Regions from separate parts of the Rhizobium sp. N122 genome, predicted to be linked through region 1. Evidence: predicted binding sites of a transcription regulator. Region 1 holds the regulator's gene; each other region holds the start of a gene.
What was found. Region 1 encodes PhoB, which activates phosphate uptake and scavenging genes when phosphate is short. Its sites were predicted from a motif close to TGTCATNNANCTGTCAT; they were not measured.

Region 2: the regulator PhoB is predicted to act here: its motif matches at 4,260-4,276, upstream of ATY75_RS11425 (YdcH family protein).
Region 3: the regulator PhoB is predicted to act here: its motif matches at 4,275-4,291, upstream of ugpB (sn-glycerol-3-phosphate ABC transporter substrate-binding protein UgpB).
Region 4: the regulator PhoB is predicted to act here: its motif matches at 4,233-4,249, upstream of ATY75_RS29560 (acid phosphatase).

The regions. Positions count from the first base shown of each region.
Region 1 is NZ_LOKU01000041.1:19-7,671, forward strand. Features, by position in the region: gene ATY75_RS24240 (GIY-YIG nuclease family protein) at 441-725, shown strand; gene phoB (phosphate regulon transcriptional regulator PhoB) at 1,217-1,900, opposite strand; gene phoU (phosphate signaling complex protein PhoU) at 2,038-2,751, opposite strand; gene pstB (phosphate ABC transporter ATP-binding protein PstB) at 2,796-3,611, opposite strand; gene pstA (phosphate ABC transporter permease PstA) at 3,628-4,950, opposite strand; gene pstC (phosphate ABC transporter permease subunit PstC) at 4,947-6,428, opposite strand; gene ATY75_RS24270 (substrate-binding domain-containing protein) at 6,588-7,622, opposite strand.
Region 2 is NZ_LOKU01000012.1:224,684-232,336, forward strand. Features, by position in the region: gene ggt (gamma-glutamyltransferase) at 1-77, opposite strand, end outside; gene ATY75_RS11400 (alpha/beta hydrolase) at 180-1,235, opposite strand; gene ATY75_RS11405 (hypothetical protein) at 1,352-1,966, opposite strand; gene ykgO (type B 50S ribosomal protein L36) at 2,077-2,202, opposite strand; gene ATY75_RS11415 (5-(carboxyamino)imidazole ribonucleotide synthase) at 2,368-3,444, opposite strand; gene purE (5-(carboxyamino)imidazole ribonucleotide mutase) at 3,441-3,935, opposite strand; gene ATY75_RS11425 (YdcH family protein) at 3,950-4,153, opposite strand; gene ATY75_RS11430 (DUF465 domain-containing protein) at 4,382-4,555, shown strand; gene ATY75_RS11435 (metalloregulator ArsR/SmtB family transcription factor) at 4,752-5,012, opposite strand; gene ATY75_RS11440 (sulfite exporter TauE/SafE family protein) at 5,141-5,905, opposite strand; gene ATY75_RS11445 (thiamine phosphate synthase) at 6,013-6,666, shown strand; gene ATY75_RS11450 (tetratricopeptide repeat protein) at 6,677-7,653, shown strand, end outside.
Region 3 is NZ_LOKU01000001.1:25,797-33,449, reverse strand. Features, by position in the region: gene ATY75_RS00175 (sugar ABC transporter permease) at 1-670, shown strand, start outside; gene ATY75_RS00170 (carbohydrate ABC transporter permease) at 670-1,485, shown strand; gene ATY75_RS00165 (sugar kinase) at 1,608-2,573, shown strand; gene ATY75_RS00160 (inorganic phosphate transporter) at 2,617-3,618, opposite strand; gene ATY75_RS00155 (DUF47 family protein) at 3,618-4,259, opposite strand; gene ugpB (sn-glycerol-3-phosphate ABC transporter substrate-binding protein UgpB) at 4,495-5,817, shown strand; gene ugpA (sn-glycerol-3-phosphate ABC transporter permease UgpA) at 5,883-6,767, shown strand; gene ugpE (sn-glycerol-3-phosphate ABC transporter permease UgpE) at 6,780-7,628, shown strand; gene ATY75_RS00135 (sn-glycerol-3-phosphate import ATP-binding protein UgpC) at 7,630-7,653, shown strand, end outside.
Region 4 is NZ_LOKU01000067.1:19,798-27,450, forward strand. Features, by position in the region: gene ATY75_RS29540 (alpha-N-arabinofuranosidase) at 1-1,087, opposite strand, end outside; gene ATY75_RS29545 (ArsR family transcriptional regulator) at 1,298-2,224, opposite strand; gene ATY75_RS29555 (cytochrome c peroxidase) at 2,888-4,180, opposite strand; gene ATY75_RS29560 (acid phosphatase) at 4,375-5,919, shown strand; gene ATY75_RS29565 (IclR family transcriptional regulator C-terminal domain-containing protein) at 5,975-6,733, opposite strand; gene ATY75_RS29570 (3-oxoacid CoA-transferase subunit A) at 6,984-7,653, shown strand, end outside.

The sequences.
Region 1 (7,653 bases):
ACGCTCCCATCAGGGCGATCGCCAGAATCCGGTTGCTCTATCGACTGCGCGAGCCGCCGCGAAGGCGACGATCCATCGCACATAGACAGCTAAGTTAGCGCATATGGGGCTTGACCCGAGTATCCATGCCGCACGCACTTCGCTTGAATTTGCTCGGCTACGGCCGCCTTTGTCAGTGTGAGCGCGAATGCAGCGCTCTCGGCCATGGATCCTCGGGTCAAGCCCGAGGACGACGGAGAGTGGGGGAGCCCTTTGCGGCAGGAACCATGAGCGTAGTGGTTCTGCTGGAATTGGCGCTTTTCGCTTTACGCAATTTTCCCAATCCGTTTGCTCCGTTTCGCTGGAACCCTCCGAACGTCTCGCTTCTTGCCCATCCCACCTCCCCACCCTCCGTCCTGCTCGGGCTTGACCCGAGCATCCATGCCCAGCACTCTGCGCGGATGGCGGGCTATGTCTACATCATCACCAACCAGAAAAACGGTACGCTCTATATCGGCGTGACATCCGATCTGGAGCGCCGCATCTATGAGCATCGCGAAGGGCTGACGCCGGGCTTTGCGTGGAAATACGGATGCACCCGTCTCGTCTGGTACGAGGAGCATTGGGATATCGGCACCGCGATCCAGCGGGAGAAGTCGTTGAAACGCTGGTACCGGCAATGGAAGGTCGATCTGGTCGAGGCGATGAACCCCGGGTGGGATGATCTCTATCTGACGCTGTGGTGATGCGAAAGCAGTGCTTGCGGCCATGGCGTTGGCGGTAACCACATCGAGCCGAAGTGCTTGTGGCGGTGGGTCCTCGGGTCAAGCCCGAGGACGACGGAGGATGGGGGAACCTATGCGGCAAGAACCGTAAGCGTAGCGGTTATTGGAATTGCCGCCATTTGTTTCCGCGCTTTCCACGCAAAACCGTTCGCCCATTTTGTTGGAATTGCTCCAGACCTCTCGCTTCTTGCTGCTCGTGCTCCCTCACCCTCCGTCATACTCGGGCTTGACCCGAGTATCCATGCCGCAAGCGCTGCGCTTGAATTTGTCGGCCGCGGTCGCCTTGTCAGTTCAACAGAAACGAAGTGCCCACCCGCATGGGTCCTCGGGTCAAGCCCGAGGACGACGGAGGGTGGGGGAACGCCCGCGGCAGGAACCGCAGCGTGCGGTGATCTATCGGCCGCGTTTTGCGTTACGCGGCTCCCTCGCCCGGACGGCGGCAGGATGGCGGCTCAGGCTTCCATCGAATAGCCGGCGCCGCGGACGGTGCGGATGACGTCTTGCATGTTGGAGAAGTTCAGCGCCTTGCGCAGGCGGCCGACATGGACGTCGACGGTGCGTTCGTCGACATAGATGTCATGGCCCCAGACGCCGTCGAGGAGCTGCGAGCGCGAGAAGACCCGGCCGGGCGACGACATCAGGAATTCCAACAGGCGGAATTCGGTGGGGCCGAGGCGGACTTCGCGGCTCTTGCGGTGGACGCGGTGGGTTTCGCGGTCGAGCTCGATATCGCCGCATTTCAGCACGGTGGAGAGAACCTCCGGACGGGCGCGGCGCAGCATCGCCTTGACGCGAGCAACGAGTTCCGGGGTCGAGAAGGGCTTGACGACATAATCGTCGGCGCCGGTGGAAAGCCCGCGGACACGTTCGCTCTCTTCGCCGCGCGCCGTCAGCATGATGATCGGCAGCCGCTCGGTTTCCGGGCGCATGCGCAGGCGCCGGCAAAGCTCGATGCCGGAGACGCCGGGCAGCATCCAGTCGAGGATGAGAAGGTCGGGCGTGCGCTCCTGAAGCCTGATTTCGGCCTCGTCGCCTCGAAGGATGGTATCGACCTCGAAGCCCTCAGCTTCGAGATTGTAACGGAGAAGCACGCTCAGGGCTTCCTCGTCTTCCACAACTGCAACTCTCGGGATCATGCGTGTCGGTCTCCTCGCGCATGATCCTTAAACCGGGGGTGATTTAAGCAATGCATCCTGCGCAAATTCACAAAAAATGGCTGCGACCTCTTTGCGCGCCCCACATGGGCGCGCACGCAATCGTCTGGTTCAGGCGGTTATTCGGTGACCGCGCCGACGGTGTTGGCGCTGTCGTCCTTCGGACGGTCGCCTTCCGGCTGTGCGCCGGTTGCCATGTAATAGATCGTTTCGGCGATGTTGGTGGCGTGGTCGCCGATGCGCTCGATATTCTTGGCGCAGAAGAGAAGATGCGTGCAGCTGGTGATGTTGCGCGGATCTTCCATCATGTAGGTCAGGAGCTCGCGGAACAGCGAGGTGTACATCGCGTCGATCTCGTTGTCGCGCTCGCGGATCGCGCTCGCCTTGTCGGCGGCGCGTGTCGTGTAGACGTCGAGCACTTCCTTGAGCTGGACGAGCGCCAGCTCGGACAGATGCTCGAGGCCGCGGGCCAGCTTGCGGGGAACGCCGGTGCTCTGCACGGCGATGACGCGCTTGGCGGTGTTCTTTCCGAGGTCGCCGACGCGTTCGAGATCGGCGGCGATGCGGATCGACCCCATGATTTCGCGCAGGTCGGCGGCCATCGGCTGGCGGCGGGCGATGGTGACGATCGCCTTGTCGCCGATCTCGCGCTCGGCGTGATCGAGGATCACGTCGTCGGAAATGACCTTCTGGGCCAGCGCGGTATCACCGTTGACCAGCGCCCGGACGGACTCGGCGACCATCTGCTCGGCCAGGCCGCCCATTTCGGAAATCCGCCGGGACAGGAACTTCAGATCATCATCATAGGCAGAATAAATATGTGTCGATGCCATGGGGCTTTGTCCTCGAATAACGGGAAGGCTTGGTGACGCCAAAATCAGCCGAAGCGGCCCATGATATAGTCCTGGGTGCGCGGATCGTCGGGATTGGTGAACATCTTGTCGGTGTCGTTCTCCTCGACCAGATTGCCGAGGTGGAACATGGCGGTGCGCTGCGAGACGCGCGCGGCCTGCTGCATGGAGTGGGTGACGATGACGATCGTGTAGTTTTCGCGCAGTTCGTGGATCAGCTCCTCGACCTTGGCGGTGGCGATCGGGTCGAGCGCCGAGCAGGGCTCGTCCATCAGGATGACTTCGGGGCTGACGGCGACGGCACGGGCAATGCAGAGGCGCTGCTGCTGACCGCCGGAGAGGCCGGTGCCGGATTCATGCACGCGGTCCTTGACCTCGTTCCAGAGGCCGGCGCGCTGCAGGCTGGTCTCGACGATCTGGTCGAGATCGGCCTTCGACTTGGCGAGGCCATGGATGCGCGGGCCGTAGGAGACGTTTTCGTAGATTGTCTTCGGGAACGGGTTCGGCTTCTGGAAGACCATGCCGACGCGGGCGCGCAGTTCGACGACATCGATATCGGGATCATAGATATCGTCGCCGTCCAGCGTGATCTTGCCGGCGACGCGGCAGCCGTCGATCGTGTCGTTCATGCGGTTGAGGCTCCGCAGAAAGGTCGACTTGCCGCAGCCCGACGGGCCGATCAGCGCGGTTACGGTGTTTTCGCGAATGTTCAGGTTCACATCGAAAAGCGCGCGCTTTTCGCCGTAGTAAACCGAGACATCCTGGCCGATCATCTTATACGGGACGTTGCTCATCTTCTGATCCAGCGCCTTTTCAACTGCAGCTTCCGTCAACATGTTCATGATCTTGTAACTCCGTTTACCAGCGGCGCTCGAAGCGACGACGCAAGAGAATGGCGCCCATGTTCATGACGATCAGGAACAGGAGCAGGACGATGATGGCACCCGAAGTACGCTCGACGAAGGCCCGCTCGGCCTCGTTTGCCCACATATAGACCTGCACGGGCAGGGCCGTCGAGGGATCGAGCGGTGTCGTCGGCGCGTTGGCGACGAAGGCGACCATGCCGATCAGGAGCAGCGGCGCGGTTTCGCCGAGCGCGTGCGCCAGGCCGATGATCGTGCCGGTGAGGATGCCGGGCATGGCGAGCGGCAGAACATGGTGGAACACCATCTGCATCTTCGACGCGCCGAGGCCGAGCGCTGCGGCGCGGATCGACGGCGGCACGGCGCGCAAGGCCGCGCGCGTCGCGATGATGATCGTCGGCAGGGTCATCAGCGTCAGCACCAGGCCGCCGACCAGCGACGCCGAACGCGGCAGGCCGACGAAGTTGATGAAGACGGAAAGGCCGAGCAGACCATAGACGATCGAGGGAACCGCGGCGAGATTGTTGATGTTGACCTCGATCAGATCCGTCAACCGGTTCTTCGGCGCAAACTCCTCGAGATAGATCGAGGCGGCAACGCCGATCGGCAGAGCGAGCACCAGCACGATCAGCATCAGGTAGAGCGAGCCGATGAGGGCGACGCCAAGGCCCGCGGCCTCCGGGCGGCTGGAGTTGCCGTTGACGAAGAGGCCGGTGTTGAACTGCTTGTGCAGAGCGCCGCTCGCCTTCAGCTCGTTCATCCAGCCAACCTGCTTGTCGTTGACCTTCCGGTTCTTCTCATCGACCGAAAGGTCGATCTGGCCCTTGTTGGCACTGTCGACATTGGCGTCGGCGAGCACGGTGACATTGACCGTCTTGCCGATGATCGACGGGTCGGCGACGACTATGTCGCGCAGTTGAATCGGCGCCCCCTTGGAAAGCATGGCGGATGCATCGCGCACGTCAGGCTTGCTCGAGGCGTTGATATTCAGCTGCTTGACGATCGCATCGCGCAGCAGAACCGGATAGTTGGCGGCGATCAGCACCGAAGGGTCGGTCGCACGCTTGTTGCTGGGGTCGATCGTCTTCTCGGAAAATTCGATCGGCAGGGTGATCGCCGTCTGCTGAAAGGCGGTGTAGCCTTTGCCGATCACGGTCCACAGCAGGATGAACAGGAAGACGAGGCCGAAGGCGATGGCCGCGATGCCATAGGCCTGGAACCGGCGCTCGGCGGCGTAGCGGCGCTTGATGCCGATATCGCGGCGCGCCGGCGCCTTGGAGATGGTGACGCCTGTTGTGGGAGAAACAATATCCGTCATTCGTACTGCTCCCGGTATTTGCGCACGATGTAGAGCGCATAGATGTTGAGGCAAAGCGTGATGCAGAACAGCGTGATGCCAAGAGCAAAGGCAACCAACGTCTGCGGCGAGGTGAACTCGAGGTCACCCGTCAGCTGATTGACGATCTTGACGGTCACCGTCGTCATCGGCTCGAAGGGGTTGATCTGGATGCGGGCGGCGACACCGGCGGCCAGCACGACGATCATGGTTTCGCCGATGGCGCGCGAGGCGGTCATCAGCAGCGCGCCGACGATGCCGGGAAGTGCTGCCGGCAGAACAACCTTCTTGATGGTTTCGGAGCGTGTGGCGCCAAGACCGAGCGAACCGTCACGCAGCGCCCGCGGCACGGCGGTGATGATATCGTCCGACAGCGAGGAGACGTAGGGGATCAGCATGATGCCCATGACGATGCCGGCGGTCAGAACGCTCTGCGCCTGGATGAAGTTGATGTAGCTGCCGGAGAGCAGGCCGCTGATCTGAGCAGAGAAATCGCGCAGGAACGGGCCGACGGTGACGAGCGCGAAGAAGCCGTAGACGATCGTCGGAATGCCGGCGAGCACTTCGAGCAGCGGCTTGGCGATCCCGCGCAGCTTCGGCGAGGCGTATTCGGCCATGTAGATGGCGGCGAAAAGGCCGACCGGCACGGCGAGCAGCATGGCGACCAGGCCGATATAAAGCGTGCCGAGCAGCAGCGGGATCAGGCCGAACTGGCCGAAGGACGAGCTGCCGGCGCCGGCAAAACGCGGATCCCAGACGGTGCCGAAGAAGAAGTCGGCGGCGGGAACGGCGGCAAAGAAGCGCGCCGCTTCCGACAGCATGGACAGCACGATGCCGATCGTCGTCAGGATGGCGATCGACGAGGCGAGCAGCAGGCCCCAGAGCATGACGCGCTCGACCCGGTTGCGGGCGCGGAAGCGGGGGGCGATGGCGCGCAACGCATAGAAGGCGCCGGCAACGGCGAGAATGAAGACCACCGCGGTCATGGCGAGGCGGCTGGTCATGCTCATGGCGTTGAGCGTCTTGGCGGCGCCGAGCATGTAAGGCAGCGGCTGGCCGGCCAGCGGCACGCCCTTTTCGCTGAGCTTGGCCTGGAGTGCCGCCGGATCGGTGCCGATCGCTGCGGTTTCATCCGCGGTCAGCATCGTCAGGCCGCGGGCGACCGTCGCCACCATCGAGTAACCGAGATCCTGCTCGACGGCGGCCTGCGCCTTGACGTCGTCAGGGAAGTGGCTGCGAACCGAGGACTGGATGATGCCGGGGCTGACGGAGAGCCAGACGCAAAGCACGATGAGGGCGGGAAGAACGGCCCAGATCGCCGCATAGGCGCCGTAATAGGCCGGCCGGGAATGCAATGCGGAGGATTTGCCTCCGGCAAGTGCTGTGGCTCGGCTGCGCGCGACCAGATAGGCGGCGGCACCGATCACCACAAGGCACAAAAGTATGATGGATGTGCTCATTCGTTACGTCCCCAGGCCCGTAGCCCCAAAGCCCGGCAGCCTCATCGGTCTGCCTTCAGCTTCCAATCATGCGGAATGAATTCAACCCTGCCACACCGAAAACGCCGGCGCGAAGGGGCAAGGCAATGCCGGCGCGGGCTTGCCGCGCCGGCAAAGTCATTACATGGACTTGCCGGCTTCGACGTCCTTGCGGATCGCGTCGCGCTCGGCATCGGGAGCGGCAACCAGGCCGTATTCGACGAGCGGGCTGTCGGGGCCGATCATCTGGTCGGATACGAAGAAGTTGACGTATTCCTTCAGGCCGGGAACGGCGCCGAGATGTGCCTTCTTGACGTAGAAGAACAGCGGGCGGGAAACCGGATAGGTGCCGTTGGCGATCGTTTCCGTCGACGGAACGATACCGCTCATGCTGGCAACCTTGAGCTTGTCGGCGTTGTTTTCATAGAAGGAGAGGCCGAATACGCCGACGCCGGTCTTGTTGGCGGCGATGCGGGCGAGCGTTTCCGGATAGTCGCCGTCGATGTCGACAGCAGCGCCGTCCTTACGGACTGCGACGCAGGCCTTCGTCTGAGCGGCCTTGTCGGAGATTTCCTTGGCGATGACGTCGGTTGCGCCTGAAGCCTTGCAGCCGGCAGCCAGAACGTTCTGTTCGAAGACTTCGCGGGTGCCGTGCTTTTCGCCCGGGATATAGGCGGCGATATCAACAGCCGGAAGCTTCGGGTTGACGTCCGACCACTTCTTGTAGGGGTTGGCGACGAGCTTGCCGTCGACCACGACCTGGGCTGCGAGGGCCTTGTAGATGTCGGCGGGAACGTAGGCGACATCCGGGTTGGACGAGTCGGTTGCGAAGACGATGCCGTCATAACCGATCTTGACTTCCTGAATGTCGGTCACGCCGGCAGCCTTGCAGGCTTCGGCTTCGTTCTTGTTGATCGGACGCGAAGCGTTGGCAATGTCGATGGTGTCTTCGCCGACGCCCTTGCAGAATTCCTTCAGACCAGCGCCCGTGCCGCCAGATTCGACGACCGGCGTCTTGAAGTTGGTGAAGGTTTCGCCGAAGGACTCGGCAACGATCTTTGCGTAAGGCAGGACGGTGGACGAACCAGCAACCTGAATCTGGTCGCGGGCGACGGCAGCGCCAGCGAAAGCGGCGGTTGCAGCGAGCGCGGCAACGGTGAGCTTGAAGGTGTTCATTAGAAATCTCCCGCATTGGGCTTGTGTGAGT
Region 2 (7,653 bases), on a different contig from region 1:
GAGGCGGCGAAGGCCGAGGTCAGGCTCAGCGACAGTGTCGCAATGACGGAGATCGTCCCGATATGCAGGCGGCCCATGAATTCCCCTCCTATGGACAATGATGGAGAGATATGGGGCTGCGGCAGCTAGCGGCAATGCAAGCGATTGGTTTTATGTGACGAGTTCCGAAGCCGACGAAGTCATGCGCCGTGCAGGGCGCCTGGCCTCAACGACGGCGTCGTCGCGACCGTCCGATCGGGGGATGCGGCGGCGAGCCGCTCCTCGGCGCCGCGGGCGATCGCCTGCAGGTCGCGCGGCTTGCCGGCGATCTTCTCGATGGCGGCAATGGCGACATCGGTTGCAAGATAATCCGGCTTGTGGCCGACGCCGCGAACGGTGATGAGTTCGGAGCCTGCTATATCGCGGGCCAGGCCGCGCGAATGCAGGTGCTCCCAGACGATCGCGTCGCTGTCGCCTGTGATGATGACGGTCGGTGCGGTGATCTGCGCATAGAGCGGCGACTGTTGCTTCACATAGGCAAGCAGTCTTTTTAAATCGGCGGCGTTGTTGTGGAAAGCGTCGGGTCGCAGCACCAGCGACGGACCGGTCTTTTCGATGTAGTCGGCCGGGCGCGGATTGGGGCGGAAGACGTTCAGCGTGCCGCGCTCCAGCCGGCTCAGCCCAAGCGGCACGACGATCGCGTGGTTGAAGAGCCAGCCGAGAACCGGCACGGTGGCCACGTGATAATACCAGTCGATGCCGCCCGGCCAGGGATGGGTAGCGGGCGCCAGGAAGAGCAGACCGGCGGTCTTGTCGGGATGGCGCAGGCCGAAGGCGGCGGTGATCGCGCCGCCGAAGGAATGGCCGACGATGATAGCTTTTTCAATGCCGCGCTTTTCCATCAGCTTGGCGACCGCATCGGCCTGACCGGAGGGCGCGGCGTTGTCAGGGCCGCCGCGTTCGGAATAACCGTGACCGGGACGATCGACGAACAGCATTTCCGCCCGGCCTTCGAGTGCGGCGCGGAAGGCGACGACCTGGTCGAGCAGATTGCCGCTGGCGCCGTGAATGAAGACGAGGGCCGGCAGATGGGCATTTTCGGGAGGCTCGATATGGACGGCATTCATGCGGTAACCGCCGACATCCGTCAGTTCGCCAATATTCGGATAGGTACGCTCGAATTGCCGCGCCTTGTAGGAGGAGCAACCAATGGCGGCGGCGAGCGGGGCGAGAAGAGCGGAAACTTCTGCAAGCATGATCTTAACGGGCGATAGTTGTGGCTATCTTGCGGAGAGCGGACGCCTTGCGTCGTTTCCCGTCTCCGGTTCTAGATTGCGCGGCTTGACCGGCGATCAAGATCACGCCCCGAGGATCAAGTGCGGTTGCCGGCGAGTTTTTCCGCAAGCGTGTTGGCCTGTTCCTGCGCGGTACGTTCGGCGGGATAGATATCAAGAAAACGCTCCCAGGCCTTCAAGGTCAGCTGGTCGTTGCCGGAATTGCTGAGGATCGCCGCCAGGCCGGAGAGCGCGCCGAAATGGCGCGGCTCAAGATCGAGCACGCGTTCGATATCGGACATCGACTTGCGATAATTGCCCATGACGAAATTCAGCGTGGCGCGACGGTTCCAGCTTTCGGCATAATCGGGTTTCAGCGCAATCGCCTCGTCGAGGAAGTCGAGCGCGGCGGGATTGCGCTTTTCCTCGATCGCCTTGTCGGCCCACTGCATCAGCAGGTTGATGGTGGCGCTGCCGGAATCGTTCCATTCCATGCGGATCTCATTGGCGATGCCGCTGGCTTTGTCGGGGTCGCGCTCGCGTTTCAGCTGGCTGAAGAGCTGGTCGAGGTGCTGTTTCGGGGAGGAATTGACATCCGCCTGCTCGACGATAACGTCCTTTTCCGCCGCAGTGGCCGGAAAGGTGGCGGTGAAGAGGATGAGGGCGAGCGGCAGCGCCGCTGACGTCAAAGCAAAAAAGCGCATGGCGGACATATTAGCCCGCCAACGCCGAAGATCAAACAAATTTGACGTGATCACCGCAATGACCCACCGGATATCTGCCGACGCAAGCCGCGCGGGCGAAGCGATCCGGACGCGCGAAATCAGCCCTGACGAGCCTTGTAGCGCGGGTTCAGCTTGTTGATGATGTAGATGCGGCCCTTGCGGCGAACCAGACGGTTGTCACGGTGGCGAGCCTTGAGCGACTTGAGCGAATTCTTGATCTTCATTTTTCTGATCCGCGATCTCTGTGGGGGAATTCACATTCGCCCGTATCTTTTAACAATCAAAAGCGCGCCGTCGGGCGCGCTGTTTAGGTGGGGGAGCAGATACCCCGTCACCTTTTCCGTGTCAACCGCATGACGGTGTTTTTCCCAAGGCGCAAAGGTGTTTTCTCAGGCCGAAACCGGTGATTTCGGCGTCACGGTGGTGACATGGCCCATCTTGCGGCCGGGACGCCATTCGGTCTTGCCGTAGAGATGGACCAGCGTATCGGAGCGCTTCAGCCAGTCGGGAACGGCCAGGATATCGTCGCCGATCAGGTTCTGCAGGACGCAGTCGGAATGGCGATCGGCATTGCCGAGCGGCAGGCCGGCGACGGCACGGATATGTTGCTCGAACTGGCTGACCACGCAGGCGGCCTCGGTCCAGTGGCCGGAATTGTGGACGCGCGGCGCCATCTCGTTGGCAATCAGGCTGCCATCGGCAAGCACAAAGAATTCGATGCCGATAACGCCGACATAATTCAATGCTGCGAGGATCTTTTCGGCCGATCGGCGCGCGGCGTCCGCCGTCGCAGGCGAGATCGCAGCCGGAACCGTCGAGGTGTGGAGGATGCCGTTGCGATGGACATTTTCGGCGGGATCGAAGCAGACGACCGTACCGTCGGTGGCGCGGGCGGCGATGATCGAGATCTCGCGCTCGAAAGCGACGAAGCTTTCGAGGATCAGCGGCACGGCGCCGAGCGCGGCATAGGCGCCATCAGCGCTGTCGGCCACCGAGCGGAAAACCTTCTGGCCTTTGCCGTCATAACCGAGACGGCGGGTCTTCAGCACGCCCTGGCCGCCGAAATCCTCAAGCGCGGCTTCGAGATCGGCCTGGCTGTCGACCGCGTGGAAGCGGGCGGTCGTTATGCCGCAGCCATTGATGAAACGCTTTTCGACGAGGCGGTCCTGGGCGGCTTCCAGCGCCTTTGGCGGCGGATAAACCGATACGCTTGCGGAGAGCATCTCGGCGGCTGCGACCGGCACGTTTTCGAATTCGTAGGTGACGACATCGCAGAGATCGGCAAGTTCGGCCAGTGCCGTCGGATCGTCATAGGCGGCGGTAATCTGCCGGTTGGCGAGCTGGGCGGCCGGGCAGTCCGCCTGCGGCTCGAGAATGACTGTGTGAAAATTCAGCCTGGCGGCGGCAATGGCCAGCATGCGGCCGAGTTGGCCGCCGCCGATGATGCCGATCGTTCTTGCCGTCATAGGTCGTCCATCGGGTATTCGGCGACGGCAGCACTCTGGCGCTCGCGCCATTCGTCGAGCCGGTCGGCGATTTCTTCGTCGGAAAGGGCAAGCACGGCGGCGGCGAGCAGGGCGGCGTTGACCGCGCCGGCCTTGCCGATCGCAAGCGTTCCCACCGGAATGCCGGCCGGCATCTGCACGATGGAAAGAAGGCTGTCCTGGCCTGACATGGTTTTGGATTGGACCGGTACGCCGAAAACCGGCAGCGGCGTCATCGATGCGGCCATTCCCGGCAGGTGGGCGGCGCCGCCGGCACCGGCGATGATGACTTTGAAGCCCTCCGCCCGCGCGCCCTTGGCAAAATTGACCAGCCGGTCGGGTGTGCGATGCGCCGAAATGATGCGCGCGTCATAAGGGATCTCAAGCGCCTCCAGCGTGTCGGCGGCGTTCTTCATCGTCTCCCAGTCTGACTGGCTGCCCATGATGATGGCGACGGACGGTCTGTCTGTCATCATTGTTATCCCCCTCAGGCGATGATGTCAGGGATGATCTGATCTTCCAGCTTCGAAAGCCTGTCCTTGATGACGAGCTTCTTCTTCTTCATGCGCTGGATCCGCAGAGCGTCGCATCCGATCTGGATCATGGCGTTGATCGCGGCGTCGAAATCCTCGTGCTCCTGGCGCAGCCGCGCAACTGTGAGCCTGATTTCCGCCTGTTCCTGATCGGCCATATGCATTCCCCGTTGTCGTCCTCGGACCTTGTCCGATCTGCCGATGATTTCCGCAAGCTCCTATCACCAAATACGGGTAACGGCTAGTTAGTCTTGATCATGAAATTGCCATCCAGTCTTCATCTTTTGGCCTTCGACAAGCCTTCAAAAATATGTCACAGTCCGCCGCGTTGACACCTTGATCCCCGACGATGTTGGCCGGGGAGGGTAAGAGGAAGGAAGGGTCAAATGACAGTTCAAGCTCATCTTGAATCACTCCAGAAAAAGCATGTCGCTCTCGAAGAGGAGCTGCACGCGCTCAGAACAGCTCCCTCTATCTCCGATACGGAAATCGCCGAATGCAAGCGCCGCAAGCTGCGCATCAAGGACGAGATTATGCGTCTCAAGTCATCCGTCCACTGATCTTCCCAAGGGTCGCCGGTCGATCATCTTGCGAAAGAAAAGGTAAATCCATCCATTCCGCCTGAAATCAGCAAGACCCGGTGATTTTACACCAGAATTGCGCCAGCCCGATGCCAGCGGCATCGCGGCTGGCGCTTTTGCGAGCGGCCAGCTTCAAATCACATCATAATGAACAGCGCCGTCATGAGAGCCTGTTTCAAGCCCAGAACTGATCCAGCCATAAATTGAGCTTGTCGAAACCGCGGTTGTTGACGGTGTAGATGCGTTTCGTGCCTTCGGATGTCACCGAGACGAGGTTGCTGTCGAGCAGCGCCTTCAGGTGTTGCGACACAGCGGGGCGGCTGATCGGCAGGCCCTCGGCGAGCTCGTTGACGGTCCGGGGCGCACGACGCAATTCCTCCAGCAGAAACCGCCGGTTCGGATCGGCAATCGCAGAGAAAGGGTCCGTGTTCGACATGACGGGAAAGCTACGTCAAACCGGCCGTTCCAGCAAGGAAATTGTGCATTGCAGCGTGGTACAGCGCTGCGCGTCTGTTCAGATGCGCTAAGGACGCTGTTACGCTTAGAATTGCTGCAGGGCGGGCTTTACCAGCCAAGACCCTCTCGCATGATGAGGAAGGCGGCGATCAGGGCCATTGCGTACATGAAGGGGTAGAAGATCGCCGGCTTCATGCGGCGCACGCACCAGGCGCCGGCAAGGGTGGCGAGCGGGGCGAAGGGCAGGAGCGTCGCGGAGGTCGCGAGGTTCTGGGTGTCGAGCTGTCCGAGCGCGAAATAGGGGATCAGCTTGATGGCGTTGAGGATCGCGAAGAAGCGCACGCTGGTGCCGGTATATTCGCGCGGCTGCAGCTTGAGCGGCAGCGCGTAGATCTGGAAGGGTGCGCCGCCGGCATGGGCGACGAAGCTGCCGTAGCCGGAAAACGTGCCCCAAAGGCCGGCGGCCACCGGCCGCTGGCCGCGCGGCGGCACGATCTTGCCGGCGCCCGGGCCATAATTGTTCCAGAAATAGCGCAGGCAGAAGAGGATGGTCACCGCGCCGATGACGATGCGCAGCATATTGCCGGGCACGAGTGCCGAGGTCGCCCAGCCCAGCGCGATGCCGAAGACGGCACCCGGCAGCATGATCTTCAGCGTCGCCCAGTCGCCGTGCTTGCGCCAGATCACGAGCGAGATCATGTCCATGAAGACCAGAATCGGCAACAGGATCGCTGCCGCCTCGACCGGCGAGACGACAAGGGCGAGAAAGGGCAGGCCGATCAGCGACAAAGCGTCGCCCATACCGCCCTTTGCCAGGCCCACCAGCAGAACGGCGGGCACGGCGGCGTAGTAGAATGACAAATCCTGCGGCATGCTTTCGACGTCCTCCTCTTGCAAGCCTCGTCTAACGGAACTACTCACACAAAACGAGTGCGGATCCCTGATCTCAACGGGGAAATCGCAGGAAACGGAAAGACCTGATGACCGAACCTGAAAACCGCTGCCGCCTTGTGCTCATCGCACCCGATATTGCCGATGCCGATGAACAGGCAAGGATCGTTGCCGATGCGCTGAAGGGCGGCGATGTCGCCTCGGTGATCGTGCCGCAATACGGGCTCGACGACGGGGTCTTCCAGAAACACGCCGAAAAGCTGGTGCCGCTGATCCAGGATGCCGGGGCGGCCGCGCTGATTGCGGGCGACAGCCGCGTGGCGGGGCGGTCAAAGGCCGATGGCCTGCACCTTTCCGGCAATGCCGAGGCACTTTCCGAAGCGATCGAAAAACATGCGCCGAAGCTGATCGTCGGCGGCGGCAACGCAGCCGACCGGCACAATGCGCTCGAGATCGGCGAAGTCAGGCCCGACTATATCTTCTTCGGCAAGCTCGACGGCGATATCAAGCCGGAGGCGCATCCGAAGAACCTGGCGCTCGGCGAATGGTGGGCGTCGATGATCGAGATTCCCTGCATCGTCATGGGCGGCACCGATCCGGCCTCGGCGCTCGCCGTCGCCGAGGCCGGAGCGGAATTCGTGGCGTTGCGGCTGGCGGTGTTCGGCGAGCCCAGCCGCGCGCCGTCTATCGTCGCTGAAGTCAACGCCTTGCTTGACGAAAAAGCGCCACGGTTTGAGGATTGAAATCCCGCTCATGCCGATCCCGACCGCCCGCCTGTTGAAATTTACCCTTGCCAGCATGGCCGCCCTCGTTGCGGCCATGCCGGGTGTCGTCTTGGCGCAGGCCAGCGACAGCGTCATCAGCCAGCCGGGTTCGGCGCCGGCTTCGACCTTCCGCACCGACCGGCCCTCCAGCCCCGATGTGCGGCCCTCCGATGGTGTCGGCGTGTTCGACCGCATGGGTGCGAAGCTGCCGGACCTGCCGCCGGAGAAGGACTACAAGGGACCTGTCGACGAGGCCTACGGCGCCTTCCAGCGCGGTTATTACCTGACGGCGATGGACAAGGCGCTGCCGCGCGCCCAGCTCGGCGATGCAGCGGCGCAGACGCTGATTGGCGAAATCCTCTCGCAGGGGCTTGGCGTCAAGAAGGACGTGAAGAATGCCGCCTTCTGGTACGGCAAGGCGGCCGAAGGCGGCGATGCGGCGGCAATGTTCAAATATGCCCTGATCCTGATGGAAGGCGAGGGCGTGCCGCGCGACAAGGTCAAGGCCGACGAATACATGCGCAAGGCCGCCGAGGCCGGCAATCCTTCGGCGGAATTCAACTGGGCGCAGCTACTCATCGCCGATAATCCCGGCGAGAAGGGATTGAAGCTCGCGCTGCCATTCTACGAGAAATCGGCCGAGCAAGGCATTGCCGATTCGCAATACGCCGTGGCGCAGCTCTACGCGACGCTGAAGGACCTGCCCGAGGAAAAGAAGCAGCTTGCCCGCGAGTGGATGGTACGTGCGGCGCGCGCCGGTTTCGACACGGCCCAGCTCGATCTCGGCATCTGGCTCGTCAACGGCGTCGGCGGGCCGAAGGATTATGTCAAAGGCTTCGAATGGCTGAAACTTGCCGCCAATGGCGGCAACGTCGCGGCACAGAACAAGCTCGCCCATCTTTATATCAACGCCATCGGCACGGCGCCCGATCCGGTCGAGGCGGCGAAATGGTACGTCCTGTCGCG
Region 3 (7,653 bases), on a different contig from region 1:
CTATACGACGCTCTCCGTGGTGGCGCCGCTTTTCCTGGGAACGCTGGCGGCGCTGATTTTCGATGCACAGTTTCCGCTGCGCGGCCTTCTGCGCGGCATATTCGTGATGCCGATGATGGCGACACCGGTCGCCATCGCCCTGGTCTGGACCATGATGTTCCATCCGCAGCTCGGCGTGCTCAATTATCTTCTTTCCTTCATCGGCATCGGTCCGCAGGAGTGGATCTACAATCAGGGCAGCGTCATCCCGTCGCTGGTGCTGGTCGAGACCTGGCAATGGACGCCGCTTATCATGCTGATCGTGCTCGGCGGCCTGGCGGCGGTTCCGCGCGAGCCCTATGAAAGTGCCGAGATCGACGGCGCCAATGTCTGGCAGAAATTCCGCTATCTGACGCTGCCGATGATCGCACCCTTCCTGATGATCGCCGTGATTATCCGCAGCATCGATGCGGTCAAAAGCTTCGACATCATCTATGCCATGACTCAGGGCGGCCCGGGCACGGCGTCGGAAACGATCAATATCTATCTCTACAACACCGCTTTCGCCTATTACGATATCGGATATGGCTCGGCCATGGCGGTGGTGTTCTTCATCCTCATCGTGCTGCTTTCCTTCGTCCTTCTGATGCTGCGGCAGCGTGCGAACTGGTCCGATGGGGAGGCTCGCTGATGAAACGCAAGACACTCGATCGCATCGGACTGCTGTTCGTTGCCCTGGTGATGATCTCGCCGGTCGTCCTGTTCTTCCTCTGGATGATCTCGCTGTCGCTGAAATATGAGATCGACAACGGCGCCTATCCGCCGATCTTTATTCCGGAGCGTTTCGCCTGGACGAATTATGTGAAGGTTTTCGAGGAGAACAACTTCTTCCTCTATCTGTGGAATTCGGTGCTGGTGACCGGTGCCGCCACGCTTCTGGCGCTGCTGATCGGCGTGCCCGCCGGTTACGGCATCGCACGGCTAAAGGCCGAGAAGTCGGCGATGGTCATCATGATCGCGCGCATGACGCCCGGCCTTTCCTTCCTCATTCCGCTTTTCCTGCTGTTCCAGTGGCTCAACCTGCTCGGCACGCTGGTGCCGCAGATCATCATTCATCTCGTCGTCACCGTGCCGATCGTCGTCTGGATCATGATCGGCTATTTCGAAACGACGCCGATGGAGTTGGAAGAGGCTGCGAGCATCGACGGCGCGACGCCCTGGCAGATTTTCCGCCTGGTTGCTTTGCCGATCGCCAAACCCGGCATTGTCGTCGCCTTCATCCTGTCGGTCATCTTCTCCTGGAATAATTTCGTCTTCGGCATCGTGCTCGCCAGCCGCGAGACGCGCACGCTTCCGGTCGCGGTCTACAATATGCTTTCGTTCGAACAGGTCAGTTGGGGGCCGCTTGCCGCTGCGGCGCTGATCGTCACTCTGCCGGTGCTGATCTTGACGGTGTTTGCGCAACGGCAGATCGTAGCGGGACTGACGGCCGGAGCCGTCAAGTGAGCAACTGAGACGACGGTTTTAACGACGTCTCCTGCCTTCGACCCGCCTGCCTGATCAGGATGATTTTAGGCTCGGTTGGCCTAAAATCTGAATCCTGTTCTCAATTAAAGAGTTAGAGCATGATGCCGTCCGAAAACCGCTCATACTTTTCGGCATCATGCTCTCCGCCGCGCAGCGTTTTGTGCGTCGGCGCTGCGGTGCTGGACACGCTGTTTCGTGTGCGCGCGCTGCCGACCGGCCAGGGAAAAATTCTCCCCTACGATATGCTGCAGGTCGCCGAAGGCATGGCGTCGAGCGCGGCCTTTGCGGTCGCTCGGCTGGGTGGCAATGCCAGCCTCTGGGGTGCGGTCGGGGATGATGCCACCGGCGTACGCATCATTGCCGACCTCGGCAACAGTGGTATCCATACGAGCGGCATGGTCCGTGTGGCAGGCGCCCGCTCGGCCGTCTCGACGATCCTTGTCGATGATCAGGGCGAGCGCTTGATCGTGCCCTTTTACGATGCTGCCCTGCACGAGACGGTCAAGCCGGTGACAAAACAGGACGTGTCTGCTTTCGATGCGGTTCTGGTCGACGTCCGCTGGCCGAAGCTGGCATTGCGGACGCTGCTCGCAGCCGGAGAGGCGGGCAAGCCGGCCATTCTCGATGGCGACGTTGCCGGCGACGGCGTGATCGAGATGCTGGCGCCGGCGGCCAGCCACATCGTGTTCTCGCAGCCGGCCGCCGAGCGCCTGACCGGAACCGCCGAGCCGGCGAAGGCCGTCGGCCTTTTGAAGCGAAAGTTCGAGCACGCCTTTATCAGCGTCACATCAGGGGAAAACGGTTCGTTCTGGTTCGACGACCGAGCCGGCGAAGTCTTCCATCTTGCTGCTCCCATGGTGAGGGCCGTTGATACGCTCGCGGCAGGCGATATTTTCCATGGAGCTTTCGCTCTGGCCATCGCAGAAGGCGCGCCGATCGCCGAGACGATGCGCTTCTCGTCCATGGCGGCGGCGCTCAAATGCCAAGTCTTCGGCGGCCGTATCGGCGCGCCCAGCAGAGCGGAGGTCTGCGATGCGCTGCGGGGCTGGGACGCGCCGGCGACCTAGATGAGAGATCGCTAATGCCTGTCGCCCGGCAGTGTGAAGCGGCTTAGAAGAAGTCCGAGAGCCAATAACACAGCGCTGAAATGGTCGCGGCGGCCGGGAGTGTGACGACCCAGGCAATAACGATATTGCCGGCCAAGCCCCAGCGAACGGCTGACAGCCGGCGGGCGGCACCCACGCCGATGATGGCGCCGGTGATCGTGTGCGTCGTCGAGACCGGGATGCCCAGCCAGGTTGCGCCGAACAGCGTCAAGGCTCCGCCGGTTTCGGCACAGAAGCCCTGCATTGGGTTGAGCCGCGTGATCTTCGATCCCATGGTATGGACGATCCGCCAGCCGCCGCAAAGCGTCCCGAGCGCCATTGCGCTCTGGCATGAGAGAACGACCCAGAGCGGCACATGGAAGCCGCCGGCCAGATATCCCTGCGAATAGAGCAACACGGCAATGATGCCCATCGTCTTTTGAGCGTCGTTGCCGCCGTGGCCGAGGGAATAGAGGGAGGCGGAGACAAACTGCAAGATCCGGAATGTCCGATCGACAGCGAAAGGCGTCTGCCGCACGAAGATCCACGAGACGATCAGGATGAGCAGCAGTGCAAGGAAAAATCCGATCGCCGGCGACATCACGATGGCGCCGGCCGTTTTCAACAATCCGCTCCAGACGATCGAACTGAAACCTGTCTTCATCAGACCGGCACCGACCAACCCGCCGACCAGCGCATGCGATGAGCTCGAAGGGATACCGAAGACCCAGGTGACGATGTTCCAGACGATCGCGCCCACCAGCGCCGCGAAGATGACCTGCGGCGTGACGATGGCCGGATCGATAATGCCGGTCCCGAGCGTTTCTGCGACGTGCAGACCAAAGAATAAGAAGGCGATAAAATTGAAGAAAGCCGCCCAAAACACCGCATATTGCGGGCGCAGCACCCGTGTCGACACGATCGTGGCGATAGAATTGGCGGCATCGTGCAGGCCGTTGAGAAAATCAAAGAAGAGGGCAACAGCCACGAGCGCGGCAAGAAGGGGAAGGGCGAGGGTGGCTTCCATCAAACGTTCTCGATGACGATGCCACTGATTTCATTGGCGACATCCTCGAAACGGTCGACGACCTTCTCAAGCTCGCCATAGATCTCGCTGCCGATAAGATAAGCCATCGCATTTGAGGCGCCGTGGCGGCGGAAAAGATCCTTCAGGCCCTGCTCGTGCAACTCGTCGGACCGGCCCTCGACGCGTGTCACTTCTTCCGCGAGCGCGGACAGACGCGGAGCGTTGGTGCTGATCCGGTCGAGAAGAGGAAGGGCTTCGGCTATCAGATGTGCCGCCTGGACGATCGTCTTTCCCATTTCCTGCATCACAGGGTCGAAGCTTTTCTGCTCGAACAGCCGGATGGTCTTCACGGTTTTCTGCATCATGTCGATCGCATCGTCCATCGACTGGATGAGATCCTTGATATCGCCGCGATCGAAGGGCGTAACAAAACTGCGGCGCACGGCAAGCAGCACTTGGCGGGTAATCTCGTCCGCTTCATCCTCCAATTGAACGATCCGGGCGCAATGGCCTTCGATGTCCGTGCCGCTCAAAAGTTCGTTGAGCGCTTCGGCCGCACCGACGACGGTTTTTGAGTGTTGAGCGAAGAGATCGAAGAATCGATCTTCGCGCGGCATGAGTTTTCGAAACCAGCTTAACATCGGCACTCCATGGACTGTCACAAAATCGTCATAAAGCACGATGGCTGCCATGGAAAGCCGCGAGACCGGAGAAGGGAAGTCATTGACAGAAATCGCAATCCGTCGATTGCGCTGTCCTGCTGCTTTCGGGCAAATGTTCATTTGAACATTTCATTATTGCAAAGTGAACTATGGCTGTTACCATTGCCGGACGTCTGGAGCGGGAGGCTGCGGACCGAAAGCAATGGGAGTGAAGATGAACAAGATCGCTTTTTTCCTGTCCGCAGGATTGACCAGCCTGTCCTTATCCGTCCCGGCCATGGCCGCCACGAAGATCCAGTGGTGGCATGCGATGGGCGGCGAGAATGGCGCGAAGCTTGAACAGATCGCCAAAGGCTTCAACGCATCTCAGTCCGAGTATGAGATCGTGCCGGTCTATAAGGGCACCTATGACGAGACGCTGACCGGCGCGATCGCTGCGTTTCGTGCCAAGCAGCAGCCGGCAATCGTCCAGGTCTATGAAGTCGGCACCGGCACGATGATGGCCGCACAGGGTGCGGTCTATCCGGTTTACCAGCTGATGAAAGACGAAGGCGAGGCCTGGGACCAGAGCAAATTCATCGCGCCGGTCGTCGGTTATTACTCGGACACCAGCGGCAATGTCCTATCGCTGCCCTTCAATTCCTCGACGCCGATCATGTATTACAACAAGGACGTCTTCAAGAAGGCCGGGCTCGATCCGGAAACGCCGCCGAAAACATGGGCGGAGGTGGAATCCTTCTCGTGGACCATCATGAAATCGGGTGCGGCCAAATGCGGCTTCACCAGCGCCTGGATCTCCTGGATCCAGACCGAAAATCTCAATGCCCTGCATGACAAGCCCTATTCCACCAAGGCCAACGGCTTTGGTGGCCTGGACGCCGAATTCACCTTCAACAACGATTTGACGATCCGCCATTGGGACAATTTGAAGAAGTGGCAGGAGGAAGGTCTGTTCAAATTCGGCGGGCCTGTCGGCGGCGACAACGCGCCTCCGATGTTCTATTCGCAGGAATGCGCGATGTATATGAACTCGTCGGCCGGCCGGGCCGGCGTCATCAATAACGCCAAAGGCTTCAAGGTCGGTTTTGCGCCGCTTCCTTTCTACGATGACGTCATCAAGCAGCCGCTCAATTCGATCATCGGCGGCGCCACCCTCTGGACGCTGAAAGGTCGTCCGGAAGAGGAATACAAGGGTGTGGCGAAATTCTTCACCTACCTGCAGAAGCCGGAAGTTCAGGCCGACTGGCATCAGTTCTCCGGCTACCTGCCGATCACCGAAGCTGCCTATAAGCTCGGCCAGGACCAGGGCTATTATGAGAAAAACCCCGGCGCCGACATCGGCATCAAACAGCTGACGCGGGTGACGCCCACCGACAATTCCAAGGGCATCCGCTTCGGCAATTACGTCCAGGTGCGCGGCATCATCGACGATGAGTTTGCCGCTTTGCTGGGTGGAAAGAAGACGGCGAAGGAAGCGGTCGATTCCGTCGTCGCACGCGGCAACGAACAGCTTCGCGATTTCGAGTCCGCCAACTAATGGGCACCGCGACGGGGGCTGGCGAAAGACCGGCCCCCGTTTCCCATCCGTCAGTGTGAGGGCTCATGCAAACCAAACGGACCGTATTTCCCAACAAGTTTTTGCCTTACCTGCTCATTGCTCCCCAGATTTTCGTGACCGTGGTATTCTTTCTCTGGCCTGCGGCAACGGCCTTCTGGCAATCCTTCCTGCGCGAGGATGCCTTCGGTTTCAAAACGAACTTCGTCTGGTTCGAAAACTACCGGCGGCTTTTCGCCGATCCGATCTATATCAATGCCTTCGGCCACACGCTGATCTTCGCCATTCTGGTGACGGTGCTGTCGACGTCGATCGCGCTGCTCCTGGCGGCCGCGGCAATGCGCGTGCTCCGCACCTCCCGAATTTATTCGACCCTGCTGATTTGGCCCTATGCCGTCGCCCCGGCGATTGCCGGTATTCTCTGGTGGTTCATGTTCAATCCGTCGATCGGCATCGTCGCCTATATGCTGCGGTCGATGGGCGTCGATTGGAACCATCTGATCAATCCCGGCGATGCGATGATCCTGATCGTGATCGCCGCCACCTGGAAACAGATATCCTATAACTTCCTGTTTTTCCTGGCGGCGCTGCAATCCGTGCCCCGCTCGCTTCAGGAAGCCGGCGCCATCGATGGGGCCGGGCCTACCAAGCGTTTCTGGACGATCGTCTTCCCGCTGATCTCGCCGACGACCTTCTATCTGATCGTCATCAATATCGTTTACGCGATGTTCGATACGTTCGGCATCGTTCATGCCACCACCCAGGGCGGGCCGGCGCGCGCAACCGAGATCCTGGTCTACAAGGTCTATTTCGACGGTTTCATCGGGCTGAATCTAGGCTCGTCGGCGGCGCAGTCCGTCATTCTGATGGTGATCGTCATCGCCCTGACGGCGGTGCAGTTCCGCTTCATCGAACGCCGCGTGCAATATTGAGGGAGCCCGAGGATGGTTGAAAATCGCCCTTTTCTAAATTTCCTGGCCCATCTTGTGCTGATCCTCGGTGTCACGATCGTGGTGTTTCCCGTTTACGTCGCTTTCATCGCATCGAGCCACGGGCCCAATGACTTCTTGTCGGGCGTCGTGCCGCTGACCCCGGGAAGCCACATCATCGAGAACTATTCGACGATGCTGTCGTCGGGAATGACAAGCTCGGGAGCGCCGCCGATCGGGCCGATGATGATCAACTCGCTGATCATGGCGGTCGGCGTCGCCGTTGGGAAGATCGCCATCTCGATCCTTTCGGCCTTTGCCATCGTCTATTTCCGGTTTCCGTTCCGGACCCTGGCATTCTGGATGATCTTCATCACGCTGATGCTGCCGGTCGAGGTGCGCATCGTGCCGACCTACAAGGTCGTCGCCGACCTCGGAATGCTGAACAATTACGGCGGCCTCATCATTCCGTTGATGGCCTCGGCAACGGCGACCTTCCTGTTTCGCCAGTTCTTTCTGACGGTGCCCGACGAATTGATGGAGGCCGCGCGTGTCGACGGGGCAGGGCCGATGAAGTTCTTCCGCGATATTCTGCTGCCGCTGTCGATCACCAATATCGCCGCCCTGTTCATCATCCTCTTCGTGCTCGGCTGGAACCAGTATCTCTGGCCGCTCATCATCACCACCGATCAGAGCTTCTATACCGTCGTCATGGGAATTCAGCGCATGGCAGCGGTTGCCGATGCAGTGCCGCGCTGGAACCTCGTGATGGCAGCGGTCATTCTGGCCGCCCTGCCACCCGTCCTCGTCATCGTCGCCATGCAACGCCTTTTTGTCAAAGGCCTGGTCGAAACGGAGAAATGAAATGGCCACGATCAATATCATCGAC
Region 4 (7,653 bases), on a different contig from region 1:
CATCGGTCATAATAGGGGCAATGACGTTGACGAGCTGGGCGATGCAGGCGATGCGCACCCGGTCGGAACGGCGGATGAAGGTGTTCAGGATACCGCCGACCTGCAGCACGTCTTCGAAATTATAGACGTCTTCAAGCAGATGCGGCGCATCCGGCCACTCGTCGCGCGCCAGGATTTCCTTGTCCTGCTGGTTGGAATGGTACCAGACGTTCCATTCGTCGAAGGAAATGCCGATCGTCTTCTTCGAGCGCTTTTTCGCCTTGATGTAGTCGATCACGCCGCCGATCGTGGTGATGTAGCGGTCGAGCTTCGTCGCGCGGGAGAGATAGTTCAGCGTATTCTTCTCGCGGTTGGCGAAATACATATGCAGCGAGATATGGTCGGCGCTGTCGTAGCACTGCTCGAGGACCTGAGCCTCCCAATCGGGATAGGTCTTCATGTCGGAATTGGAGGAGCCGCAGACCACGAGTTCGAGCGACTTGTCGAAGCCGCGCATGGCCTTGGCCGTCTCGTCCGCGAGCCGGCCATATTCATAGGCCGATTTGTGGCCGACCTGCCAGGGTCCGTCCATCTCATTGCCGAGGCACCACAATTTGACATCGTGCGGATTGGCCCAGCCGTGTTTGCGGCGCAGATCGGAATAATAAGTGCCGCCGGGATGGTTGCAATATTCGAGGAAATTGCGGGCGGCATCCAGGCCGCGGGATCCGAGATTGACGGCGAGCATCGGCTTGGTGTTCGCCTTCTTGCACCAGTCGACGAATTCGTTGACGCCGATCTGGTTGGCTTCGCGGGTGCGCCAGGCAAGGTCGAGGCGGACAGGGCGCTCAGAGCGCGGGCCGACGCCATCTTCCCAATTATAGGCCGAGACGAAATTGCCGCCGGGATAACGGCAGTAGGGCGTGTCGAGATCACGCACCAGATCGAGCACGTCGCGGCGGAAACCGTCCTCGTCGGCTGTCGGATGTCCGGGCTCGTAGATGCCGCCGTAGATCGCTCTGCCGAGATGCTCGAGAAACGAGCTGTAGAGCCTGGAATCAATGGTCGCGATGCGGAAATCGCGGTGGGCAACGACATTGGTCTTCAACGGATCCTCCCGTTTATGTATCAGAAATTTTGTTTTCTTGCCTCTAACTTGATATCAGGAATGTCGTTGTGTCAACCAAGGTTCGCATTTAATCATACTATTGCGCAATTGGAGAAAATTCATTTCATATCAATTGCTTGCTGTAAATTAGTCGTCGCTGAATCAATAAAAAATCGGGCTTTTAAAATCAGTATTTCCGATATTGTCTAATCAGACGTGCAGCCGCATGATGATGTCGCGGCCGTGATTTCCGAAGCCGCGGCCGAAAATATTGACGCCGCCCGTGTGGCCGGCATTCTCGGCGATGCCGACGCGCAGCCGAATGGACGAGTGCTGGCCGAGCGCGAGATCGCCGAGTGTGACATTCGAGGCGGCGACACCGTCGATGAAGGTGCCGCGCGTCGAGATGCGCCAGGTCTTCATCGCCCCATATTGCGAGCCTTCCAGCTTCCACCAGGCCGGCGTGAAGGCGCCGCGCTTGTCGCCGTAGTCGCCGGGCGAGGTCCAGGTGCCGATCGCCATGCCGTTGACCCAGAGCGTGATGTCGGAAGGCCAGTCCGGATTGGTGCCGGGCACCTCGGACGACAGCTCCATCGAAAATTCGATGGCTCGGATGTCCTTATTCAAGACCTTGGCATTGTTGGGGAATTTATACTCGACATAGCCCCGGCCGAACCAGACGAGCCCCGCCTGCATGCGCTGCGGATCAAGGAAATAATCGGGCACATCGAGGGGGCCGATGACGCTTTCGCTGGAGCAAAGACCGCAGGGCGCATGCACGTCGCAGCTGGTGTAGAGCCCCACCGGCATCTCGACTTCGATGATATTGTTGGCCCGTTGAGCGGCACTTTCCTCGAAGCTGATCAGGATTTCGCTGTAGACGGCCGAGCAGATCTTCTGGTTGCCCTTGCGCGCCTTGGCCAGCCGGGATTCGACGAGGCCGGCCTCTTCCAAAATCTGGATGCCGGTGGCAACAGTCGATTGCGGCAGGGAAAGTGCCTGCGCGATATCATTGATATTTGTCGGCCCTTTGGCGCAGAGCAACTTGAGCATCTCAACCCGCGCCGGCGCCGAAAGCGCCCGGATCGCCTCATTATTCTCGCCGGCGGCAATCGTCAAAAACGAACGTTCCATCATCCCCCCAAGATTTCCCGGAGAAATGATGTATATCGGAAATTTCGATACATCAAGTGGGTACTAAAACGATATGGCGGGATCCAAGCCTCGTTTTGCCATTACTTTGAAACGTGCGCGCTAGGCAATGCGCCGGGCCGCAGCTACATCGCGTAATGCCGGGGTATATGTGCACCTGGCTAGAAGTTAGCAGTGTGAAATGCGCAGCCCAAAATTCGAGAATCAAAGGTTAGGCGTCTACTGCTGTGGGCATATGTCCCGGGGTGAACGGCCGGCGCTCCTCGTCGTTAGGGAAGACGGGGACCGGCAGTTTTTATGTGGCGGTGTTGATCACAGTGATCCACTTGAACCATACCACGTTAGCGTCGGCATCTTGCTAAATGCCGACCCGACGCTCAACCAGATCGCAGATCTTGCCTCAGAGTGGGAGGCCCAGTGCGCTGAAATTGGAGGCGCCTGGCTGAGAACTGTTGGGACGCAATAGGTACGCTGTGATGGCTGCGCTTCAGGCGGGGGGGGCGCTGAACCTATCGAACTCATCGGGCGGCGTAGTGGCGCGCTGCGAGCAACTAGACGCCCCTGTGTATCGCCAACTTTCATCCGAGTGATGAGCGCCTGAATCGTCGAACCTTGGCTCATTCACCAACGCAGAGCGGCCGAATTACTTCAATGCCCACCCACCTCCGGCAGCAGGTCCGCATCGGTCAGCGTCCCCAGAAAGGCGACGATGTCGTCGATATCGGGGTCGGTCAGCGCCGGTGCATCGCCGGGCTTCCGGCCGAAGGGCGGATCCTGGTTGAGATTGCCCCAGTAGGTCTGCGGCAGGTCGTCATATTTGCGCACCGAGCCGTCGGAATTCCTGAGATACCAGCGGCCGGGATCGCTGTCGCGGGTGGCATAGAAGGAGACCACGTCGCGCAGCGTGTGGAAATAGCCGTTGTGGAAGAAGCTCTTCTTCAGCGCGACATTGCGCAGCGTCGGCGTGCGGAACAGGCCACAATATTCGCTGTGTCCGGCAAGGTCGGTACGCTGAGGGCCGCAGAGGCCGAGATCGTGATAGTTGGGGTCGCTGTTGGCCGGGATTGCCATGTTCCGCGGGGCGGCAAGGCCGAGGAAGCCGAAGTCGGAAAATTGCGGCGGCTCGCCGTCATTGGCGGGTTCGCTCAGGTGGCAGCTCGAACAGTTGCCCTTTGCGGGATCCTCGAACAACTGGCGGCCGCGCAATTCCTGCGCGCTCAGCGTCGCCTTGCCGGCGAGAAAGGCGTCGTAGCGGCTGGAATAGGGATAGAAGTCCGGGCCGCTCTGCTCGAAGGTGGCGAGCGCCTCGGCGGCAGCGTCGAACGTGTCCTGCGGATTGTCCAACACGCTGTCGCCGAAGGCTGCCTTGATGGCGTTGGCATAGGGCGCCTTGCGCAGCTTGGCCGCGACCTCGGCCGCATCCTTGTTGCCCATCTCGAAGGGTGAGAGCAGCGGGATCTTCGCCTGGTCGGCGCCGTGATCGACCCGGCCGTCCCAGGTCAGGCCGCCGGTCGGGCCATTGTCGACGCTTTCGTCGCCCTCGTCCTCGGAATCGTAAAAATGCTCGCTGAAGGAGGGCACCGCCTGCAGATAACGCAACGTCGGCACGGCGCGCAGGCCCGGCTTGTTCAAATCCTTGCCGCCCATCTCGACCGGTGCGGCCGAGGCCGGGCCGAAGGCGTGGAGGGGATCATGGCAGGAGGCGCAGGCCTGCAGCCCCGAGGCCGACAGCGAGGGGTCTGAGAATATCTTGCGGCCGAGCGCGGTCAGCGTCTCGGCCCGGGCGCAGGCCTCGGCGCGCGACATCGGGCCGGGATGGACGCCGCCGGCGGCGACCGCCGCGCTGCTTTGCCGCAGCGGCAGAATCGCCAGACAGAGTGCCGCTGCACCGATTCCGGCCGCCAGACCGGAGCGCGTCAGCCAGGTGATTTTCGTCGTCATGATAAGGATTCCAATAGCTTGGGACTACCACCCATCATGATCGAACCTCGCTGCAACAATTTGATGACGGCCTTCTGCTGCGACCCCACGGCAAGCCCGACGTCACAAAGTTGATAGATGGCGGGAATAGCGTCGGTGCGCCCCCGAGCGTTTCCCGCTCCCTCTAGCCAACGCCCCAGCCATGAGGTTATCCCGTGAAAAGACTGAAACTCCTCAACGCCCTCTGTCTCGCCGGATCGGCGATGGTGCCGCTCGCGATAGTGACGGCAGCCGATGCCGCGCCCGCCGGTTACGACAAGATCGACAATATCGTCGTCATCTATGCCGAAAACCGCAGCTTCGATAATCTCTATGGCGGCTTTCCCGGCGCCGACGGCCTTGCCAATGTCAGCGCCGATCAGGCGCGCCAGCTCGACCGCGATGGCCAGCCGCTCGCCGAGCTGCCGCCGGCCTGGGGCGGGCTGACCGCCAAGGGTGTCACGCCTGCGATCACCGAGGCGCAGTCGGCCCATCTTGCCAATGCCAGCTTTGCGATCGACGATCCGAAAGGATTCGCGCTGGCGCCGTCGGTCATCACCCGCGATCTCTGGCACCGTTTCTACCAGGAGCAAATGCAGATCGACGGCGGCAAGAACGACAAGTTCGTCGCCTGGGCCGATTCCGGCAGCCTGGTCATGGGCCATTATGACGGCTCCATCCTGCCGATGTGGCAGGTGGCGAAGCGATACGTGCTTGCCGACAACTTTTTCCAGGGCGCCTTCGGCGGCTCTTTCCTCAATCACTTCGCGCTGGTCTGCGCCTGTGCGCCCTATTACCCGGATGCCGACAAGAGCCCGGCCAAGCCGGTGATCGCCAAGGTCGATGCTGACGGCACGTCGCTTGTTATGGCCGACAACGCCCCGAAGTCGGCACTCGACGGCGCCCCGAAATTCGTCTCCGACGGCACGCTGACGCCCGATTTCTACGCCGTCAACACCATGCAGCCGCCCTATCAACCGAGCGCCAATCCGCCGGCCAAGGACGGCGATCCGGCCTTGGCCGATCCGGCTGCGGCGACAACGCTGCCGCCGCAGCATGCGGTGACCATCGGCGACCTGCTGTCGCAGAAAGGCGTCAGCTGGGCCTGGTATAGCGGCGCCTGGCAGGCGGCGCTGGACGGCAAGAACGCCACGCCGGTGCCGAACTTCCAGTTCCACCATCAGCCGTTCAACTATTTCGCCAATTTCGCGCCCGGCACGCCGGCGCGCGCCGAACATCTGAAGGACGGCGGCCTGGCCGGCGAAGCCTTCCTGAAGGATATCGACGACGGCAAGCTGCCGGCGGTTTCCTTCTACAAGCCGCAGGGCAATCTCAACGAACATGGCGGTTATGCCGATGTCGCTAGCGGCGACCAGCATCTTGCCGATATCGTCTCCCATCTCGAGAAGAGCCCGCAATGGGGCCATATGCTCGTCATCGTCACCTATGATGAGAATGGCGGCTTCTGGGATCACGTCGCGCCGCCGAAGGCCGATCGCTGGGGCCCGGGCAACCGCATTCCGGCCTTCATCATCTCGCCCTTCGCCAAGGGCGGCAGCGTCGATCACACCCAGTACGACACGACCTCGATCATCCGTCTGATCACCGCGCGCTACGATCTGCCGGTGCTGCCGGGCATCGTCGCCCGCGACAAGGCGCTTGCTGATAACGGTCGTCCGCCGATGGGCGATCTCACCGCCGCGCTCGACCTGACGCATTGATCATCGCGAGCGGCTCCGGCGCTGGCCGGGGCCGCCCCTTTTCTCATGCTTGCCGTCAGCGGCGCAGCAGCGCCCGCAAGGTGGCCTGGGTTTCCTTCAGCAGTGGCAGATAGCGCGCCTTCATCTCCGCGGCCGGAACGAGGGCGGCCGGCGCGCCGATATTGATCGCCGCAACCGTTTCGCCGCGGTCGTTTGCGACAGGCACGGCGATCGAGCAGAGGCCGATTTCCAGCTCCTGATCGATGATGGCGTAACCTTCGGCGCGCACGCGACGGAATTCGGCGATCAGCTCTTCCGGGTCGGTCTTGGTGCTCGGCGTGTTTTGCTTCAGCTCGCTGCGGGCCAGGATGGCGCGCGCGTCGCTTTCGCCAAGGGCTGCGAGCAGCACCCGGCCCATCGAGGCGCAATAGGCCGGCAGGCGGCTGCCGGGGGTGAGATTGATCGACATGACCCGGCGCTGCGCGGCCCGGGCGATATAGACGATTTCGGTGCCGTCGAGCACCGACGCCGAGGCGCTCTGGCCGGCCTTTTCCGAGAGATGATCGAGATGCGGCTGCAGCAGCGCCGGCAGCGGCGTCGCCGAGAGATAGGCATGGCCGAGCCTGAGAATCTTCGGCGTCAGCGAGAAGAACTTGCCGTCATAATCGGCGTAGCCAAGCTCGGCGAGCGTCAGCAGCGAGCGGCGCACCGTGGCGCGGTCGAGATCCGTCAGCTTCGAAGCTTCGGCAATCGAAAGCCGCTGCCGCGTTTCGCCGAAGGCTTCGATGACTTTCAGGCCGCGGGCAAAGCCGCTGACGAAGTCCGTTTCGCGCATTGTTGGCTCCTGTCGTCAAACCAAATTTTATACCGCTCCGCCCTTCGCTTGCGCTTCGGGCATTCGTCGCTGCAATCGATTCACTGGATCGATTGCTCGGGCTGCGCCCGACCGCTCCTCATTGTGCGATATATGAACAAAAGTCAAATAACGCACAAATTGTCTTGCAGTATGCCCCTGCTGCGCTTTATCTGAGCAACAGGATGGGACGGGCAGGTGTCTGGCCGATCGAGCCTAGGAGATATCCGGCATGGACAAGACAGTCGGGAGCACGGCCGAGGCCGTCTCCGAGATCGGCGACGGCGCGACCGTGATGATCGGTGGTTTCGGCGGCTCCGGCGCGCCGATCGAGCTCATTCATGCCCTGATCGACAAGGGCAGCAAGAACCTCACCGTGATCAACAACAATGCCGGCAACGGCCGCATCGGCATTGCTGCGATGATCGATGCCGGCATGGTCAGGAAGATGATCTGCTCGTTTCCGCGTTCGTCGGATCCACGTGCCTTCACCGACAAATACCTGGCCGGCGAGATCGAACTGGAACTGGTGCCGCAGGGGACGCTGGCCGAGCGCATCCGCGCCGGCGGCGCCGGCATTCCGGCTTTCTACACGCCGACAGGTTACGGCACGGAACTCGCCGAGGGCAAGGTCATCGCCGAATTCGACGGCCGCCATTATGTGCAGGAACGCTGGCTGAAGGCCGATTTTGCGATCGTGAAGGCGGAGATCGGCGATAACCATGGCAACCTGACCTACAATAAGGCCGGCCGCAACTTCAATCCGCTGATGTGCATGGCGGCGGCGAAGACCATCGTTCAGGTTTCATCGATCGTACCAGCCGGCGGTATCGATCCCGAGCATGTGGTGACACCCGGCATCTTCGTCGATCGCGTCGTCGCCGCTCCCCATCCGCAGCAGG